Regions from separate parts of the Rossellomorea sp. H136 genome, predicted to be linked through region 1. Evidence: riboswitches for the same ligand, from Rfam matches in the RefSeq annotation. Region 1 holds a riboswitch; each other region holds the start of a gene.
The links. Region 1 has a riboswitch for S-adenosylmethionine ahead of ACYH0O_RS11705 (Fur-regulated basic protein FbpA). Riboswitches for the same ligand answer to the same signal wherever they lie in the genome.
Positions count from the first base shown of each region.

Region 2: linked by a shared signal. The riboswitch ahead of ACYH0O_RS13515 (YezD family protein) and the one ahead of ACYH0O_RS11705 (Fur-regulated basic protein FbpA) in region 1 are both predicted to bind S-adenosylmethionine.
Region 3: linked by a shared signal. The riboswitch ahead of ACYH0O_RS20975 (methionine ABC transporter ATP-binding protein) and the one ahead of ACYH0O_RS11705 (Fur-regulated basic protein FbpA) in region 1 are both predicted to bind S-adenosylmethionine.

Region 1 covers NZ_CM166371.1:2,342,314-2,346,690, reverse strand. Annotated here, with positions in the region: gene ACYH0O_RS11720 (glycosyltransferase family 4 protein) at 1-554, shown strand, start outside; gene ACYH0O_RS11715 (NAD-dependent epimerase/dehydratase family protein) at 603-1,529, shown strand; gene ACYH0O_RS11710 (protoporphyrinogen oxidase) at 1,632-3,029, opposite strand; SAM riboswitch class I at 3,266-3,373, shown strand; gene ACYH0O_RS11705 (Fur-regulated basic protein FbpA) at 3,482-3,697, shown strand; gene spoIIP (stage II sporulation protein P) at 3,858-4,377, opposite strand, start outside.
Region 2 covers NZ_CM166371.1:2,681,523-2,685,899, reverse strand. Annotated here, with positions in the region: gene ACYH0O_RS13525 (MaoC family dehydratase N-terminal domain-containing protein) at 1-108, shown strand, start outside; gene ACYH0O_RS13520 (MaoC/PaaZ C-terminal domain-containing protein) at 105-506, shown strand; SAM riboswitch class I at 672-777, shown strand; gene ACYH0O_RS13515 (YezD family protein) at 862-1,017, shown strand; gene ACYH0O_RS13510 (phosphoadenylyl-sulfate reductase) at 1,117-1,815, shown strand; gene ACYH0O_RS13505 (inorganic phosphate transporter) at 1,834-2,895, shown strand; gene sat (sulfate adenylyltransferase) at 2,937-4,082, shown strand; gene cysC (adenylyl-sulfate kinase) at 4,096-4,377, shown strand, end outside.
Region 3 covers NZ_CM166371.1:4,121,284-4,125,660, forward strand. Annotated here, with positions in the region: gene ACYH0O_RS20965 (MetQ/NlpA family ABC transporter substrate-binding protein) at 6-827, opposite strand; gene ACYH0O_RS20970 (methionine ABC transporter permease) at 843-1,511, opposite strand; gene ACYH0O_RS20975 (methionine ABC transporter ATP-binding protein) at 1,508-2,530, opposite strand; SAM riboswitch class I at 2,681-2,787, opposite strand; gene ACYH0O_RS20980 (SCP2 sterol-binding domain-containing protein) at 2,891-3,241, opposite strand; gene ACYH0O_RS20985 (thioredoxin family protein) at 3,515-3,829, opposite strand; gene ACYH0O_RS20990 (toprim domain-containing protein) at 3,835-4,194, opposite strand; gene ACYH0O_RS20995 (YusG family protein) at 4,376-4,377, opposite strand, start outside.

The DNA of each region.
Region 1 (4,377 bases):
CACTTCCTCATGAAAATCATGAAAACATTATCCTGACGTGTGTCTCCCGACTGTCCCCACGCAAAGGTCATGAATTTCTCTTGGAAGCATTGTCCAAGATTCGTGAATACCTGACTAATGTAGAAGTATGGATTGTCGGAGATGGTGTCATGAAGGAAAAACTGATTGAACAAGCGAAAGAACTCAAGCTAAATAACGTGATCTTTTTTGGGAAACGACACGATATACCCCATATTCTTTCGATGTCGGACATCTATGTATTAGCAACTGTGAATGACAACTTTCCCCTATCCGTCATGGAAGCAATGTTTTCCAGGCAAGCGGTCATCTCCACCACATGTGGCGGTATCCCGGAAATGGTTCAACATGAAGAAACAGGCATTCTTTGTGAACCTGGTAACGTCGAACAGCTGGCACATGCGATAAAGCGTTTCATAACAAATAAGGAAGAACGTCATAGGTTTGCTAACGCTGCTGAATCTTATGCTCGTCAACACTTAACCAGCCAGGTTATGACTAGAAAAATTGAACAGATCTATCAAACATATTTATGAAGAAAGGAGACTCATCATGAGGGAGAATGAACTGATCCACGATTATACATGAAGATTTTAGTTACAGGCGGTGCCGGATTTATCGGCTCACAACTCATAGATTTACTGCTCGCTGAAGGCCACACCCCAATTATTCTAGACAACTTCTCTAATGGCAGGGAGGAAAACGTGCCAAGTGGAGTCAAAATATATAGAAAAAATCTATTATCCGATGAAATTGAAAGAATTTTCAAAAAAGAAAAACCCGACATCGTTATGCACCTCGCTGCCCAAGTGAGCGTAGCTAAATCACTGGAAAATCCTGCAGAAGATGCGGCAGTCAATGTATTAGGAACCGTAAAGTTGTTGGAGTACAGCACCAGATACGGTGTAAAAAAATTCATCTTCTCCTCTTCCAGTGCAGTATATGGTTATACAAATGAGGTGATTCATGAAGGGAGTTCTACAAGTCCGATTTCCTTCTACGGTACCTCAAAATTAGTATCAGAAACCTATATCAAACTATTTAATAAGCTCTATGATCTTCCGTACACTATTTTGCGCTACGCCAATGTGTACGGACCGAGGCAAAGATGCGATGGTGAAGGCGGAGTTATAAGCATTTTTATTGAGCAACTATTAAACAATGAAACACCAATCATTTTTGGGGATGGAAGCCAGACTCGGGACTTTGTTTACGTAGAGGACGTAGCCCGGGCAAACCTTCTTGCCATCACAAACGCTGACGACCAAGTCATCAATATCGGCACCAACACGCAAACAACAGTCAACCTACTCTACACCTTACTTTCAAACCAACTCCACTCTTCGCAACAGCCAAACTACGAAGCGAAACGGGAAGGAGACATTTTACACAGTTACCTCTCAAATTCGAAAGCTCTACACCATCTAAATTGGGAACCTCAATATGATCTGAACTCAGGTTTAGAGAATACCATTGAATATTTCAAAAAGAAAATGGAGAATGACGAATGATTTAATAACTCGTGCAAACACAAAGGAAAAGAGCTTGGAAAATTCCAAACTCTTTTTCTTTATTCTTTATCTCTCCTTTTCTAAAAAATGAAGTAAAAGTAATCAAACTTTCTCCTTTAAATCATCTATAATCCATTCTGCGGTCTTCTTCCCGTTTTGAATACACGCGCCAATGCCCACTCCAAAGTATGAAGCACCTGCCAGCTTCACACGTGGAAGTTCGGTTGCAAGATTTTTATTTAACCATTGCACGGACTGACTGTGCTCAAGATGATAGTTTGGCATTAGGTCTTTCCAGTTCGTTACTTCCACAGAAACCGGATCTCCGTCTATGCCGACACTTTTTCTGATATCTTCAAGTGCTGTCCTCACAAGTTCTGCCTCGCTATACTCTTTCAACTCATTGTAATGAGGGTTTGTACTTTTATAAAAAAGTCTCAATAAAAGGTTTTGATTATTGGACGTATGCTTCCACTTCCGACTCGTCCACGTGCATGCATCACATTTCACATCTCTGCCATTTGATACGATAAAGCCTGTACCATCTGCAGGAAGTTCCTCATCTGGAATGTTAAATCCAAGGTAAATCGAAATAAGTGATGAGTTTTTCAATTTGTTAAAATCAGGTTCAAGTTTTTCATGAGTCAGAATCTTCTGGGTTACGTCATGAGGTGTTGCAAATACCACATAATCCGCTTGAATTCTACCACGGCCATTAAGAGTCAGCTCATATTTATCTCCATTCTTGTGTAGCTTAGTTGTTTCTACCCCCTTTAAAATTGTCCCACTGAAACATTTTTCTTCTAAACGTTCAATGAGGGTTGATAAACCATTTTTAAACGAGATGAATTTTTTATTGGATGCCCCCTGGAATTTTTGCTTATTTGCAGATAAACCTTTAATGATACTGCCGTAATCATTTTTATATTCAAGTAAGTATGGGAGTGTCGAAGCCATTGTGAGCTTATGCAAATTTCCAGAGTATACCCCTGATAGTACTGGAGCTACCTGCTTCTCAACAAGTTCCTTACCCAGGAATGCTTCTAGAAATTCACCGATGGAACTTTCTTTTGTAAATCGCGTGTTTTCCGTTTCAAAGTCTTTAAGAGCGTCAATCTTCCCTTCCTCTGACACCAGAGTGCTATTTTTAAGAGACTCAACGGACATGGGAATTCCGAAAATCGTGTCTTGGGGAATCTTGTGTAATTCGCCATTTGTGTATATGTATGATGTGCCTGTTTCATTATAGACGAGTTCCTCTTGAAGTTGAAGTTCCTCAACTAAAGACAGAACCCCTTCATTTCGAACTACGATGGAATCTGCTCCTGCTTCCATAATGAATTCGCCTTCTCTTATGGTTCTAATTTTGCCGCCGAGCTGCCGATCTCGCTCGATTAGGATTAACTCGATATCTATTTCTCGTTCCATGGACATTTTTTGAAGATGGTACAGAGCTGTTAATCCCGTAATTCCTCCACCTACGACAACCACTGTCTTCATACGTTTCACTCCAATAATTGCGTTTATGTATACAGATTATCATGTTTTTTGTTGATAAGAAAAAGATTCTGTGTCTGAAATGGTAAAAAATATAGGAATGAAGGTTAGTTCCACATTTATATTCCAGGTTTCAATCCCCCCTTCTATCCTATAATCTTTATCGAACACTTAATTCCCAGTTGACAACTATGAATACTTATATATATAATATAAGAAATCCATGACAACTATATAACCACTTATCCAGAGAGGTATAGGGACTGGCCCGATGATGCCTCAGCAACAGATTCTACATCATAGAACACTGTGCTAATTCCACAAGCATTTCGCTTGGAAGATGAGTTGAAGTTTGATACATAAAGCCTTCTTCTTATCTACTACTAGGAAGAGGGCTCTTTTTAATAAATGAGCCACTTCCTTTATTCGTATACTAATAAGAGGAGTGATCAAAAATGGGGGAAATCCTTCAGGAAGCAATTCATAATCGAAGAAATGAGTTAATAAACAAGTTAATTGTCCACAACATTTTCAAAAAAGGAGACAAACAATTATTCGAATTGACGCTGCAAGAACTTGAGGACGAATACAAATATCTTCAAAAGGAATGCCATCCACATAGCGATGTTGGGTCCATTCATTGGAGAAATTGTGGGAAATTAAGCAGTTAAAAAAGCAGCGATCCAAGGAAGTGGATTGCTGCTTCCTTATTTTATTTGGGGTTTCGTTGGAGGAAGAAAACTAGTTCATATTGTGGCCGTTACGGGAACCTCTCTCCTCGGGAACAAAAAAAAGACGTCCACCACACGGCATACGTCTTATCTCTGTCACTTATTGTGCATTCACCTCTACAGCATCCTTCTGGTGATACTCTGCAAAGATCTCTGCAAAAGCTTCTGTAGAGTTATACAATTCCACTAAATTGTTTTCCACTCCACCAAACTCAAGCAACATGGCTCTCTCGGTTAGGTCCTGATTGTAGACCCCGTTACCTTCAGCTTTTGTTTTGATGAAGACTCCCCGGCTGATGCCAGGATATTTTCCTTCCAGTTTAGCATTCAAATCCTTTGCGATCTTAAGGTTCTTTTCAAAGTTTTTGTTTTCTTTCCCTACGATAAAAAACAAGCGTGCGTAGTTTTTACCGTTAATGGTTTTGGTAGTGATGTTTCGTGGCTGTGAATCCCGATGGATATCAATCAGGTATGTTAAGTCATCGTTTTGGGCGATGGCTTCTTGTACTAGCCCCCTTGATAACTGATAGGATTCAAAATATGTCCATGACTTGTCTTTGAGTGCTTTGTTTACATCTGTCTTATCCTGAACCGCTCCAATACCCCGTGCTTCAAGCTCT
Region 2 (4,377 bases), 340 kb from region 1:
TTTCTTGTAATCGAAGATATCGGTGAAGACTCAGGAGGGAATAGGATTTTCACCTCCGAGGCGATTGTCATTATCACTGAAACGGTCAGAGAGAGGTTGGGAAAATGACTATACTATCATCCATTAATATAGGTGAAACGATTCCCATTGTCGAATTAGCTCCAGTCTCGAGAATCGACTTAATCAAATATGCAGGAGCATCTGGGGATTATAACCCCATTCATACGATCGATGAGGAAGCCCATAAACTGGGTCTTCCAGGAATCATTGCTCATGGTATGTGGACAATGGGCAATGTCACCAGGCTTTTTAGTGATCATTATGAAGAAGGATTTATCAAAGATTACACCGTCCGCTTTAAAGGGATGGTTTTTTTGGACGATGTTATTACATTGATTGCAGAAGTATCAGAAAAACAGGATGATCTCTTACATTTTAAAGTCTTTGCCGTCAATCAGGACCAGAAGAAAGTGATCGAGGGTAAATTGATGTTTCAATTATTTTGAGCATTCATGTGAAAATTGTGTCCTATAGCTTTCATAAAGCGAATAGAAATAAAGAGAATTAATGTTCTGAAAGAAAAAATAAGTCAAAAGACTTAAATCCGATAGAAAAACTCGGGTTGACTTCCCTGAAGAATGTGGTATTATTTAGAATATTAAAATTAATAACTCTTATCCAGAGTGGTGGAGGGATCTGGCCCCGCGAAGCCCAGCAACCTACGTTATGTAAGGTGCTAATTCCAGCAAAATGTGAAGTCATTTTGGAAGATAAGGTATCCTTACCTGAACAACCTTCCAAAATGGAAGGTTGTTTTTTCATTCATGATTTTCTGGATAAGATGAAAATTGGGGGAATCAAGTGACTAAAGAAAATAATCAAGAGGCACAGTATGATGTAGTAGTCGAGAAGATCACTTCGATGTTGAAGACGATGAGTTTTGGATCAATTACCATTGTGGTTCAGGACGGTAAAGTCATTCAATTGGAGAAAAACGAGAAAGTGCGAATTAAATAAGCTGACTAGACAAACTAGAGGCGCATAACACAGATAAGGGAAATCCCTATATCTTGTTATCGCCTCTTTTTGTTTGGATGAGCGGGAAAGGGGTGTATCATGTTAACCTATCAAACTTGGAAAAAACCATCTGTCCAATTTGAAATTGATCCGGTATATAAAGGAGCTGTAAACGTACTTGAGTGGACGTATGATCATTATGGTGAGAGTGTCGTATATGCATGTAGTTTTGGGATAGAAGGGATCGTATTAATCGACCTCTTAACCAAAGTACAACCGGAAGCAACCATAGTATTTCTTGATACAGGTGTTCATTTCAAGCAAACCTACGAAACGATTGAAAAGGTGAAGGAGAAGTATCCTGGTATCACCATTTATATGAAAAAGCCTGAATTAACGCTCCAAGAGCAAGCAGAAACATATGGAGATAGGTTGTGGGAGAGAAATCCGAACCAATGCTGTCAAATTCGAAAGCTCGACCCTTTAAAAGAAACCTTATCCAAAGGAAATGCCTGGATTTCAGGATTAAGAAGGGAGCAATCACCGACAAGGAGTCAGGTTGAATTCATCAATAAGGATGACAAGTTTCAATCGGTTAAGATTTGTCCTTTGATTCACTGGACTTGGAAGGAGATTTGGAGGTATGTCCATAAACATAACCTATCCTATAATCCTCTTCATGATCAGGGGTATCCAAGTATCGGATGCTTCCATTGTACAACTCCAGCCATAGACATCAATGATCTCCGCTCAGGAAGATGGAAAGGAAAAGGGAAAACCGAATGCGGTCTTCATTAAAAGGGGTGACATTCTTTGATTGAAGTAATCGCCCTGATCATAAGTTTGTTTTTCGCTATGAACATTGGTGCCAGTGGAGCGGCAGCATCGATGGGTGTTGCGTATGGTGCAGGAGCCATAAAGAACATCAGGGTTGCATTATGGATCTGCGCAGCCGGTGTCCTGAGCGGGGCGGTATTAGGTGGAGGAGAAGTAGTTAAAACCATAAGTTCAGGGATTATCCCTCAGCATGTACTCTCCATCAAAATCGTGGTCATCATATTGTTATCCGCCACCATTTCCTTGTTTCTGGCGAATGTGATCGGGATCCCGCTGTCTACAAGTGAAGTAACGGTCGGAGCGGTTGTAGGAGTCGGAGTCGCATATCAAGTTCTTTATGTGAAGTCACTCTTAACGATCATGTCATTCTGGGTGATTGTCCCGGTCATTGCCTTCGGAGTTACGTGGGTATTCGGTATAGGTTTAGTAAAGCTTGAAAAGCGCGGTTTCCATTTTGAAAAAAAATGGCTTGCGTACCTTTTGATTATCGCCGGGTTCTTTGAAGCCTTTTCGGCAGGGATGAATAATGTAGCCAACGCCGTCGGTCCATTAGTGGGTGCGGGTTTACTGTCTCCCTCCCGTGGGATTTGGCTGGGTGGATTGTTCGTTGCCCTCGGAGCTGTCTTACTGGGGAAAAAAGTAGTGGAAACAAACGGGAAAAAAATTACACAATATTCAAAAGCCGAAGGAATTCTCATATCCTTTACGGGAGCGATCCTGGTGATTGTGAGCTCACTGTATGGATTACCGATCCCGCTGACTCAGGTTACTTCGTCCTCTATCATAGGCCTCGGGATGGCGAAGAACGGCAAACATATGCTGCAAAAGAAAATTGTCAAAAAAATCGTCAAAATATGGGTGGTCTCTCCCCTTATTTCACTCAGTATTTCATATTTTTTAGTAAAGCTCGTGATTGATAGCGATCTGTATTCGATCGTGGTTCCAATATGCGTCATTATCGCTACTGTGGGAGCATTATCCCTTATGCGTGTGATCAATGAAGAAAGGCGATCCGTTCACGAAGACGGAGGCGGAATTTAATCTTAATTCCGATTAAAACAATATGTTAAGGAGGATAAATGATGAGTTTACAGCCCCACGGAGGAAAGCTTGTTCAATCATATTTACCAGAAGAACCCTATGAGGATATTCTCAATGAGATCACTTTAGACGAAACCGCATTAAGTGATTTGGAACTCATTGGAATAGGTGCTTACAGCCCTATAAATGGATTCTTGACCGAAGTTGATTATCAACATGTGGTGGAAACATTACGATTGCGAAATGGCAATGTGTGGAGTATTCCGATTACCCTCCCCATTGGAAAAGAAAAAGCAAGAGACGTAAAGAAAGGCTTAAAGAGTCGCCTTGTTTATAAGGGAGAAACCTATGGACTCATTGAGGTGGAGGATATTTATGAACCAGATAAACAGAAAGAAGCCCTTCTCGTATACGGAACCACCGACGCTGATCATCCAGGTGTCAAGAAATTATTCCAACGGGGAGATGTGTACGTAGGTGGGAAAATCAGTCTTATTAAACGTCTTTCCAAACCTTTCACCGAGTATACATTTGACCCAAATGAAACAAGAAAGTTTTTTAAGGAAAAGGGATGGAAAACGATTGTCGGATTTCAAACGAGAAATCCTGTTCACAGGGCCCATGAGTATATTCAGAAAACGGCATTGGAGACCGTTGATGCACTCTTCTTAAATCCGTTGGTAGGAGAAACAAAGGCGGATGATATCTCAGCGGGCATCAGAATGGAGAGTTATGAAGTTCTGTTACAGAACTATTACCCTAAAGATCGTGTGTTTTTAGGAGTCTTCCCTGCTGCCATGAGGTACGCGGGTCCAAGGGAAGCCATCTTCCATGCACTGGTACGAAAAAATTATGGATGCACGCATTTTATCGTCGGGAGAGATCATGCAGGTGTTGGCGATTATTATGGTACCTATGATGCGCAGAAAATATTTGATCAGTTCAGTGAAAGTGAGATAGGGATTACCCCTCTCCGCTTCGAGCATAGTTTTTACTGTGAGAGGTGCGAAGGGATGGCGACTACGAAAACATGTCCTCATGATAAGAACGATCACGTTATTTTGTCAGGGACAAAAGTGAGAGGGATGCTCCGCAACGGGGAAGTTCCCCCTTCAACGTTCAGTCGCCCTGAAGTGATCGAAGTGTTAATTAGAGGTCTAAAACAAGAAGCTGGACAAACGACTTAAGGAGGGTACGGGGTTGAATGAAAAAACAGAAAACATCGTATGGCATGAAACCGCAATAACGAAACAGGAGAGACGAAAAAAAAATGGACATCAAAGCTTTATTTTATGGTTCACGGGTTTATCCGCTTCAGGGAAATCGAGTGTCGCCAATGCATTGTCTCACTCTCTTTTCCAACAAGGGAAACAAGTCTATGTTTTGGACGGAGATAATGTCCGTCATGGTTTAAATCATGATTTGGGATTCAAGGAAGAAGATCGTAAGGAGAATATCCGGAGAATCGGTGAGGTGTCCAAA
Region 3 (4,377 bases), 1.8 Mb from region 1:
TCACTTTATTCACTTACCGGCACAACGGCTCCATCCCATTCCTTATTAATGAAGTCCTGGATTTCTTTCGAACGCAATGCTTCCACTAGAGCTTTTACTTCCTCTTTGTTTTCATCACCTTTGTTAACTGCAATCACATTTACATAAGGAGAGTTACTATCTTCAATGGCAATTGAATCTTCAAGAGGTTTCAACCCTGCATCAATGGCATAGTTAGAATTTATGACAACCGCGTCCCCTTCTTCGTTTTCATACATTTGTGGAAGAAGAGCTGCCTCGTACTCATAATCGAATTGGAGGTTTCTAGGGTTTTCTTTGATATCTTCAAGTTGGGCTTGCGTATTTTCCACCCCATCCTTTAACGTAATGAGACCTTTTTTCTCTAATAATGTAAGGATACGTCCATGATCCGATACAGAGTTACTCATTAAAATCGTAGCACCTTCAGGAAGCTCCTCGAGAGATTTGTACTTTTTAGAATAAACACCAATCGGCTCAATATGAATTCCACCTGCATTGACAAAATCATATTCATTTTCCTTCATTTGTAAGTCCATATAAGGTGTGGTTTGGAAATAGTTTGCATCTATATCTCCATTATCCAGATCTTTATTGGGAAGGATATAGTCTTGATACGTTTCTATTTGTAAGTCGATCCCTTTTTCTTCTAAGACCGGCTTCACTTGTTCAAGGATTTCAGCGTGTGGAATATTAGAAGCACCTACTACCAATTCCTTTTCGTCATTTCCCGAACCTGAATCACTCCCACATGCGGCTAATCCAAAAATACTTGTTGCTGCTATTACTCCTGCTACCCATTTTTTCATTTTATTTCTCTCCTTTTATCGTTTATCTAATTTATTTGTAAAGAAATCACCCAGTATCTGAATCGCAAACACAATGAGTAAAATCATAATGGTTGCGGCCATCGTCACATCTTCCCTGCTTCGTTGAAAGCCGTCCAAATAAGCTAAGTTACCAAGTCCGCCTGCACCGATGACCCCGGCCATTGCTGTGTACCCAACAAGGGCGATGGCTGTCACCGTAATCCCTGAAATCAAAGCCGGCATAGATTCTGGTATCAGTACTTTCCATATAATTGTGCTTGTCTTCGCCCCCATCGCTTTCGCGGCTTCGATGACACCTTTGTTTACTTCTCTTAAAGCTATCTCTACCATGCGAGCGTAAAACGGAGCGGCTCCGATAATTAGTGCGGGCAGAGCTGCATTCGCCCCACGGATCGTGTCTAATAAAAACTTGGTGAACGGAATTAACAATACAATCAATATAATGAATGGAATCGATCTGAACACATTTACGACTGCACTTGTAATCGTATATGTCAGTTTGTTATCCCATAGATTTTCCTTAGAAGTAAGGAAGAGCAATATCCCAAGGATCATTCCGAGTACAAAGGTAATCAATACAGACATACCGGTCATATACAGGGTTTCGAGGGTTGCTTCCCACATCTTCTCCCAATCTACATTTGGAAATAAATTTTCAATCATCCTCTCAACACCTCCACTTGAACCAGTTGTGTTTGAGCAAATGCTAATGCATCTTTGATGGTTTGTTCATCCCCATCAAGGTGAACAAATAACGTTCCATAGGCACCTTTTTGAGTTTGGGAGATTTGTCCTTGCAGGATGTTTACGTCTAAGTCAAACTTTCTTATCAGCGCGGTGATGAGCGGCTGCTCAGTTGATTCACCTACAAAAGTAAATTTCAACACTTTTCCATTAGGATATTGCGCCAATAGGTGATCAATGGTTTCACCCGTTTCCTTTACTTCCGAGACTTCTCTTACGAAACGCTTTGTCACTTGCTCTTGTGGATTTCGGAACACTTCCAATACATCCCCTAGTTCCACGACTTTTCCCTGTTCCATGACTGCAACCCGGTGACAGATCTTCTGGATCACGTGCATTTCATGAGTGATCAGGACAATCGTCAGCCCTAAGCGTTTATTAATATCCACCAGTAAATCAAGGATGGAATCGGTTGTTTGTGGATCTAAAGCGGAAGTAGCTTCATCACATAGAAGGACATCGGGATTGTTTGCAAGGGATCTTGCAATCCCCACTCGCTGTTTCTGTCCGCCGCTCAGTTGAGACGGATAGGCATCTCCTCTGCCTTCCAAGCCTACAAGCTTTAATAATTCATTAGCTCTTTGGACTCTCTCTTTCTTTGATACTCCAGCAATTTCTAATGGGAACTGGATATTTTCTAATACAGTACGGGACCAGAGGAGATTAAAGTGTTGAAAAATCATGCCTATTGACTGTCTTGCTTCCCTCAGCTTTTTCCCCTTTACTTGGGAAACGATTTGACCATTCACGTCAACTATTCCATCTGAAGGAACTTCAAGACCATTAAGCATCCGGATCAGCGTACTCTTACCTGCCCCACTATAGCCAATCACTCCAAAAATTTCTCCTTGGGCAATATCAATATTGACCCCATCAACGGCTGAGATCGGACCCGATTTGGATTGATATATTTTCTTCACATCTGAAATGGTAATCATGTTGTATTCCACCTTCTTTCGGAGTAAAACGACCTGTTTAATCAGAATTACTGTTGTACTTACCTAATGTTTCCAGCTTCTTTTTCTTAAGTAATAAAAAATGCCTTCCTGCGATAAGCAGAAAGGCATAATCATATAGGACTATCCTTTCTCTCATCTTTCAAAGCAATTGCTTTGAGTGAATTGGCACCATTTCAATTTTCATTGACGGTTGCCGGGCTTCATAGGGCACGTCCCTCCACCTCTCTTAATAAGAGTAAAGTATATTATTAAATTATTTGGAATAGTTAAAGACTCAGAAAATTTGCTACAAGAGAGATTTTATCACCGGAAATAGAGTGTGTCAATTATTTTTTCTGTTTAAACTTCAACAGGCTCTTTTTCTCTGGATCTCGTTAGCCAAAGAACCGACTCCACAAATAATAGTGGACGATACCCTCCCCTTACTTTCAGGGATCCGTCCTCAATCAGTTGAGACAACCGTTCTTCCCCAGTTAGTAATGAAACCACACTTTCATCCATTCCTTCAATGACGAAATGCGCATCCCTATTCAAATCATCCAACACTGTGCACCCCTTGCTCGAAATCGAAATACCGCACAATTCTTTTTCACAATCAAACTGAAGAATAAACGGGCTATCTGGAAATAAGAGTCGTAAGTGATACCTTGAATGACATCGATCTACTAATTCCTCTAAATATATTCGCATGAATACCCTCCCAGTGAAACTTCGATATAATAACAATTCCACTTTTAGGAATTTTTCCCTCTTATTCTTTCTCGACATGTTTTGAAGAGATCCATCTATTTTGTCGAACAGTTAGAATTTGGATGATGTCTAGTCAAAAAATGATGGCATTCGCAACATTTCCCGAGAAATATGTCTTCGTATGTAGAAAGAAAATCGTTCAATAAAGGGGGTTCAAGAGATGTAATATCAGACAAATAAAAAAGACCTTATCCAAAAAGGTCTCTTATCCCTCTAACTATCCGCAGTCTTGTTTAGCGTTTCATATAAAAATGGCACGGATTGAAAGGCATAAATCCTTTCCTGTTCGACGCCACCTTTAAATATAAGCAAGCAGGGTACACTTTCGATGGATTGCTCTTCTGCAAATTGGGGCAAGTAATTCAAGTTGGCCTTTGAAAAATGAAAGGATTGTGGAAGCTTCTCCACTACGTCAATCATCTTGCTTGCAACCTGACAGGTACCACACATAGGTGTATAAAGATAAACAGCGTTGAACGCATGGTCTTCAATCGTTTGTTTTAAAGTTTCGGTACTACTTACCTCAATCAAAACTAGATCATCCTTTTTCCTAGAAATTCTTTATGAACGTCTATATTGGCTCCAATAAGCACTGACGCGAGGTGATATTCCGGGGCTGCGGCCACTTCCTTGTACATGCGATCAATATACAAATGTTCAGCTTCCGGAAACTCACGTTTAAATTGCTTGCGTAGTTTTTCACCTGCATCATCAGCATCTACTAATATATAGACATCCCTTTCCAATAAAGCATCAATGAGTTCGTCCATTTTCGTAATGCTAATGGTCCCGTTTGTGCAAATAATTTCAATCGGTTCTTTAATGATATCTCTTACTTTACGTTTGTCAGTTGTTCCTTCGACAATGATTACTTTTTCGTCAAGTTCCATCATGATCATCACCTTATCTTTCATAAATAAGATTACGATAGTATATTCAAATAACAAGAGATGATGTCCACTTTCTACTTATATTTTCTCATGTTTCTAAAAAAAAGCGCAAGTGGTTTGCCTAAACTATCTATTTATACAAATGGTGCCAGATTCGTAAATTGATCTGGCACCACGAGCCTCTCT